3 regions of the Anoxybacillus andreesenii genome follow, and region 2 is predicted to be linked to each of the others. Evidence: riboswitches for the same ligand, from Rfam matches in the RefSeq annotation. Region 2 holds a riboswitch; each other region holds the start of a gene.
What was found. A riboswitch is a leader RNA that binds a small molecule or an ion and turns the genes downstream of it on or off. The one in region 2 is predicted to bind cyclic di-GMP.
Positions count from the first base shown of each region.

Region 1 (2,332 bases), on a different contig from region 2:
GCGATGGCAACAAATGAAGTAAATGCGGCGATGGGGACCATCTGTGCCACCCCAACCGCTGGCTCTGCGGGAGTGGTACCAGGTACTTTATTTGCGGTGAAGGAGAAGCTAAATCCGACAAGAATGGAAATGATAGAATTCCTTTTTACAGCTGCTGCCTTCGGATTTGTCGTAGCCAATAATGCCTCGATTTCTGGTGCGGCTGGAGGATGCCAGGCAGAGGTTGGTTCTGCAAGCGGGATGGCAGCCGCAGCTATTGTAGAATTGGCAGGTGGAACGCCAAGTCAATGTGCTGAAGCCATGGCGATTACTTTAAAGAACATGCTTGGTCTTGTTTGTGATCCAGTAGCGGGCTTAGTAGAAGTCCCATGTGTGAAAAGAAATGCGATGGGTGCATCGAATGCCATTACAGCAGCGGATATGGCACTAGCGGGAATCAAAAGTCGTATTCCTTGTGACGAGGTCATCCATTCGATGTATTTGATCGGGCAAACGATGCCAACCGCTCTGCGAGAAACTGCAAAGGGCGGACTAGCAGCTACTCCGACTGGAAAGAGGCTTGAGGCAGAAATATTCGGTCGAAAAGAATCGGTGGAGCCAGGGGCTCAGAAGTCACTATTACTTCATTTGTTACCGAAGGAGTAAGAGGTAGAAAATTCCTTGTTCCTGTGACAAAGGCAAAACTGTTGATTTATCGTCAAATTTTTCTTTAAGAAAATATAGTAGTCTTCAAGAAAAATCATTTATAATATAGGCATAAATGACTATTGCGTATCATATTTTATGGATTCGATGATCATCCTTTCGTATTTGGGCACTTGAGAGGCTGGGAGAAAGTGGTGCAACCGGCCTTGGTTTAAGGTCGGTTTTTTTGATCTCAGAATCTGCAGGACCAATGAAAAAAACGGTCAAAGGGGTAAACAACTTGAGACGATGGATGAAAAATCATTTTTTGAAAGTGAATGGAGCTATTATTATAGTTTCCATTATACTAACGTTGTTAGCGATCATTTATAAAGAATCTTTATATGGAATCTTCGGTGAGGCTAACTATTTATCTTTACATATTATTATGGAAATCTTCATGGTCGTCGTATCGTTTACCATTGCTATTCAAGCATGGATGATGTTTCCGCATGTTCTGTCCAGTTATCGATTGTGGCTAGGCAGTCTTTTTTTCACGATAGCATTGCTTGAAGTACTGCACCTTATCTCTTATAAAGGAATGCCGTTTTTTATCACAGAAAGTTCACCATATAAAGCAACCTGGTTTTATATCGTCGGAAGATTGACCCAAGCTCTTGGGCTGCTAATCATTGTTGCATCAAGGGATCGGAAGGTATCTATCTGGTGGAGATGGAAAGGGTACTTGCTTGGGGGAGTCTACACCTTCATATGGGCATTCATTATTTTCAATCCTGCCAACTTTTTGCCTGAATTGGTTATCGATGGGCAAGGAACAACGATTTTGAAAAATAGTTTGCAGTACATCGCCATCATTCTTCAGATTGTCTGTATTATTTTCTTAATTAGGAGGCTCAATCAGAATTCTAAGGAAACACTTCATCTCATGCTACTTGTTGCTTCTGTTTATTTAATCATCGGAGATTCTATGTTTACCTCTTATAAGAGCGTTTATGATATTTCAAATTTTGTAGGGCATTTATTTCAATTATTTGGTTTTTACTTTCTTATGCGTTCTTTTTATTGGACCTCTGTAGAGGAGCCGTTTCAAAAGCAAAAGGAGGCCCAATCTCAGCTGCGCTATCTTGCCTACCATGATGAATTGACAAAGCTACCAAATGGACGCTTGTTCAAGGAGCGGCTTGAAGATGAGTTGAAAAATAGGGCAGGTATGAAGAAAGCTATTCTTTTTATTGATATTGCGCGATTTAAGACGGTTAATGAATCCCTCGGACATTCCTTTGGAGACCTTGTTCTTAAAGGAGTTGCTCAGAGGATGAGACAAATATTGCCTACCCACCTCTTAATTACAAGGATGGGTGGGGATGAGTATACCGTTCTCATGTCCGAATTAACAAGTGAAAAGGATGTCATTTCGATCTGCAAACAGATTCAAAATGCGATGAATGAGCCTTTTCAAATTCAGCATTTACGACTCAATGTGACATTAAATATTGGTGTTTCCATTTATCCTGAGCATGGCAGAACGGAAACAGAGCTATTGAAGCATGCTCATGTTGCGATGAATGAAGCTCGAAATGAAGTCTATCGATATAAAATCTATCAAAAAGAAATGGACAAACAGCTTATGGACCGCCTCGTGCTAGAGCAGGATTTACATAGAGCTATAGCAGAAGGGAATCTATTT
Region 1 is NZ_JAUSTU010000004.1:66,581-68,912, reverse strand. Features, by position in the region: gene sdaAA (L-serine ammonia-lyase, iron-sulfur-dependent, subunit alpha) at 1-645, shown strand, start outside; cyclic di-GMP riboswitch class II at 777-860, shown strand; gene J2S07_RS05410 (putative bifunctional diguanylate cyclase/phosphodiesterase) at 926-2,332, shown strand, end outside.
Region 1: linked by a shared signal. The riboswitch ahead of J2S07_RS05410 (putative bifunctional diguanylate cyclase/phosphodiesterase) and the one ahead of J2S07_RS08630 (WG repeat-containing protein) in region 2 are both predicted to bind cyclic di-GMP.

Region 2 (2,332 bases):
GTTTGTATCTTTCTGCTTGTTCTTAACTTCTTTAGCTTGAGCTTTCACTACTTTCGATCCATCAGTTTCCAATCTTAGCAAGTCCTCATAGTCTACTATTTTTAAAGTATCTACGTTTAAAAGTGCTTGATTTGGCTCTGCATCTTTTGCATTTTTTCTATATTCAATTCGAACTAATTTCTTACTAGGAGTGTTGTCATCCCCACCCTCATCAAACAAAGCAGCTTCAGTGTCGGTGATTTTCTTGGATTCGTCAATTAATACTTTTCCATTTATGTCTACTAATTGATAATATTCTTTTCCTTTAGCAAAATATTTATCACCATAAACGGCACCAACCATATTGGTTACTCTAAATACTTTTTTACCTGTATAGTCAAAAAAGTCCCCTGATTGAGTATATGCCTCATCCTCAGGGTCACCTGATGATTCTCCAGTGAAGATGAGATTTTTGGCTAATCCCAGTGTAAAACCATCAGGTTGAAAAAGTACATTGAAATTAGAATCCACGATGGCATTTCCTTCTCCCCCAACGATGTCACCTGAAGCGAGGAACATGTTGTGATCGAGCAGGTCTTTAATATCTTCTGTTGTAAAGTGGCCTGTCTGATCGAAGGTTTTAATAGGGGAACCATCCAATCCCTCGATGCTAATATAACCATCAGCATCTTCTTTGATGATTTTTCCGTCCAAGACTAGAAAATGACTACCTTCATCTTCTGGCTCTTCTTCATATACTTCTATGTAGTTTCCCTGTTTGTCAAAAAATCCGAATGTCGTGTATAAATAATCACCGAAATATGAACCGTAAAAGTAGTCTCCATCATATAAGTCCAATTTTTCAAGGCCCACCTCAGCTAATTCGCCAACTTCCTTTCCTTTTGTATCAATGACAATTGTTCGTGAATTACTGAGATCATCACGATCCTCCTCGATCGTACTTACTACTGCAACTCCGTTTGAAAAATTATTGGCAGATCTGAATATCGGTTCAATGACCCATTCGCCTTTTGTATTTATGTAACCGTATAATCTAGCCTCAGGGTCCTCCGCTAGTATCATTTCTCTCATTTCTGGAATACTCGCTGCAGCTAGTCCATCATGGAACTCTAATTCCTCAAATTTATATTCATTCGTGGGCTCCATCAGCCAATGAAAGTTATCATCAATCGTACCGACATACTCCGCACCGTCTTTTTCAAGTGATATCATATTGAGATTTTCACCATAGGACAGGACCGTTTTAATTTCAAATCCTTGCTCTTCCAACGTAGGCTTTGTCTCTTTTTGAGAAGACTCAGTCTTCAAGGTTTCCTTAGATGTTTTGCCTTCATTCCCCGTATCCTGGCAGCCTGTTAGTAAGGCACCAGATATTACAAGTAAAGATGCAGCGACTTTCCAATTTCTAAATTTCATTCTGTAACCCCCTAGATGTCTAATTTTGAGCAAAAAAAATACCTGCTTTAAATAAAAGCAGGAAGATATCCGTTTCCCAACTAAATTCGGTAACTCAGCCACCGTAGCCAATAGGCATTAGGTCTGGAGCTTTGCGTCCTTACCTTTCGATAAGTTTGCCACTTCGTATAAGTAGAAACAGTAGAATTTTACTATCTTTTGAGGGGAAAATCTATAGATTTTTAATAATTTTTGGTAGGAATTCCAACAAAGGCGGCAAATCTGCCTAAGTAAGCATCAATCCCACAAGTAAGGACTGCTACAAATTTCTTACTACCAGCAGATCCCGAATGAGGTGTAAAAAATATTTGCTGAAAGCCTTGAGTAAACTATACTAAGGAGTGTTTGCACAATCTAAAAAATACATAGTATAAAGCGACAACAAGGGGAAGCAAATGACAACAACCATAACCTATATCAAAGAGTGGCAGCAAGCGCTGCATCAAGAGATTACATACTTAAAAAAATTTGGAGGAAGCAGGTATTCCGTAGTAAATGGCAGGATGGTATCAAATGAAGGCCCATATAGCTATTATTTTGATACAGCCAGCTCGTTGAAAATACCAGTTGGTTCCTCAATAAAGCTGGAATGGGGAACGATGAAAACGGGCGGCAAAGTGCTTTCCTCTGAGGGTAGGGGGATCATCCTTGCCTTGGAGAAAAACCTTGGGGAATTTATCTCGGATGCTTATCTGTTACATGATCCTTGGGAACTGCTTGAACAATTAATAGAGCGCTTGGATGAAATCAAAAAAAACAAACAAAAACGGCTGAGAGTGAAAAGATTGATGAATCCATCGATGGAAAAGAAACACCCAGTGGAAAAAATCAAGAGTAATGTCCATGAATTGATGTTAAGGTCGAAATACAATCCTGC
Region 2 is NZ_JAUSTU010000007.1:6,246-8,577, forward strand. Features, by position in the region: gene J2S07_RS08630 (WG repeat-containing protein) at 1-1,416, opposite strand, end outside; cyclic di-GMP riboswitch class I at 1,502-1,586, opposite strand; gene J2S07_RS08635 (DEAD/DEAH box helicase) at 1,851-2,332, shown strand, end outside.

Region 3 (2,332 bases), on a different contig from region 2:
TGATTCTACCGACCTTGTTTACCTTGTCATTTTATAAACCCGACAAAGCCCGCAGCCATTTGATAGGCAGAATGATCCTTATATCAGTATGTTGGTTTATTTCTGATTTCCCTATTATATTTATCCTTCCTAACGGATTGGAAATATTTATGGATATTTTCTGGATAAGGTATCTATCATTTCTTGGTACAGCTGTCATTTTTTATCTTTTTATTCTCCTAGAACATAAGCGCGAGGCTTTAAAGCAGCAATTGGAATTCCTTGCTTGCCACGATCCTCTTACAAAACTACTAAATAAAAATAAATTCACACAATTAGTTGAGGAAAGTTTGTTGGAAGTAAATAAAACACATTCCATTTCCATGATCGATATTGATCATTTCAAGCAGTTGAACGATAAATATGGTCATATAGCTGGAGATCAAGTATTGATGATGTTGGCGAGGATATTCAAGAAGTATGAAAATGAAAATATAAAAATTGCCAGGTATGGTGGCGAGGAATTTATTCTGTACCAAAGGACGGCTTGTTTTGAAGAAGCAAAAAAGCTGATTGAGGAAATTCAGAATGAGATTCGGACTACTTTATTCAAAATAGATAAAAATCAATCTATAAAGGTCTCTGTATCAATTGGGCTAGCTGAAATAGAAAAAAACACTAAGCTTGAAGAAGCAATCAAATTGGCGGACAGAAATTTATACAAAGCAAAAGAAAATGGGAGAAATCAGTTGGTAGTCTTATAAACTAGTGGTCTTTACTTTTTTATCATAAATTAGATATATTTAGCAGTTTTTGTTGATTTTTGTAATTTATTAACTATAATAAACTTAAATATAGTAAATGACATTTTAATACATAGAATTATGGAAGCGATGAAGAATCATTTGTATGTGGGCACTTGGATGATTTGGAGCAAGTAGTGCAACCGACCCTAGTATGTTACGGGTCGGTTTTTTTTTCTAACTTTTTTGATAAGGATGCCGATAATTTTTTACAAAGATTGAAGAATTATAAAAATAAAAATAAAACTTAATTATTGCGGAGGGAAGTTAATGAACATTTTTGTAAAAAAAGCTAAACCATGGAATGAATATTTGAATTTTTCGGGTAAAACAGATATTTCCCAAGTCGGGGAAAGAGTCAAAGAACGATTGAAATTTTTCGGTATTGATCAAGATTCATTGGCATATGTCAAAGAGGCTGCTATCATTCTAGCTCCTTTTAAAGAGGAATTGATTAATCACTTCTATGAAAATATCCAATCGGTGGAACAGCTTCAAAAAATCATCCTTCAACACTCGACCTTTGAAAAATTAAAGAAGACAATGGAAAAATACTTGCATCAATTCTTGAGTGCGGAAGTCAATTATGAATATATATCCACAAGACTTAATATTGGGCAGGTACATAGTAGAATCAACTTGACTGCAGAACACTTTATATCTGCTCATCACTTAATGATTCAACTAATGACCTCAATATTAATGGAAAAATCACATCAAAATCCTGATAGAATGATGAAAACGGTTCTTGCGGTTCAAAAGCTTGCTGCATTTGACCAGCAGCTTATTGTAGAAAAATATATGGAAGAAACCTTTAAATCCTTTCTTTTTTCTGTTTCAGACATGCTCAGTGAGACAACAGGCATTGACACGACAAAGCAGCTTATTACAAGCATGGAAAAACAGCTCGATGAAACGTATAGTGTGACAGCAGCAACAGAAGAAATGAGCTCATCAATTCAAGAAGTTGCTAACTATGCTACAAAGGTAGCCGAAGGAACCGATGAGGCTGTTCAGTCAGCAGAAGATAGTAAACGAGTGGTAGATGAGGCGCTACATGGTATACAGATGGTGGGTCATGTTTATGAAGAGGTCGTAACAAAGGTGGGACAGCTTAGTCAGGAAATTAAACATACCCAGGATGTAGTCAAGATGATAAGAGAAATAGCGGATCAAACGAACCTGCTTGCCTTAAATGCTAGTATCGAAGCAGCTAGGGCTGGTGAACATGGGCGTGGTTTTTCTGTCGTAGCTGCAGAAGTTCGAAAATTATCTGAGCATACGAAGGAGCAAATAATTAAAATCACTTCTAATATGGACTCTTTGCAGCAAGTATCAGTGCAGCTTATACAACAAATTCGGGATACAGGGAATTTAGTTGAACAAAGTGTTACAGGAGCTGAGTACGCTGGAGATGCATTAATGAGAATTGTGTCAATGATGAAAGAGATTAGTGAATCAACTGCACAAATAGCTGCGATGAGTGAAGAGCAGACAGCTACGGTTGTGGATATTGCAGAGCGAAATAGCATTATTAATGAATACAGTGT
Region 3 is NZ_JAUSTU010000006.1:179,764-182,095, forward strand. Features, by position in the region: gene J2S07_RS08460 (diguanylate cyclase) at 1-743, shown strand, start outside; cyclic di-GMP riboswitch class II at 857-940, shown strand; gene J2S07_RS08465 (methyl-accepting chemotaxis protein) at 1,053-2,332, shown strand, end outside.
Region 3: linked by a shared signal. The riboswitch ahead of J2S07_RS08465 (methyl-accepting chemotaxis protein) and the one ahead of J2S07_RS08630 (WG repeat-containing protein) in region 2 are both predicted to bind cyclic di-GMP.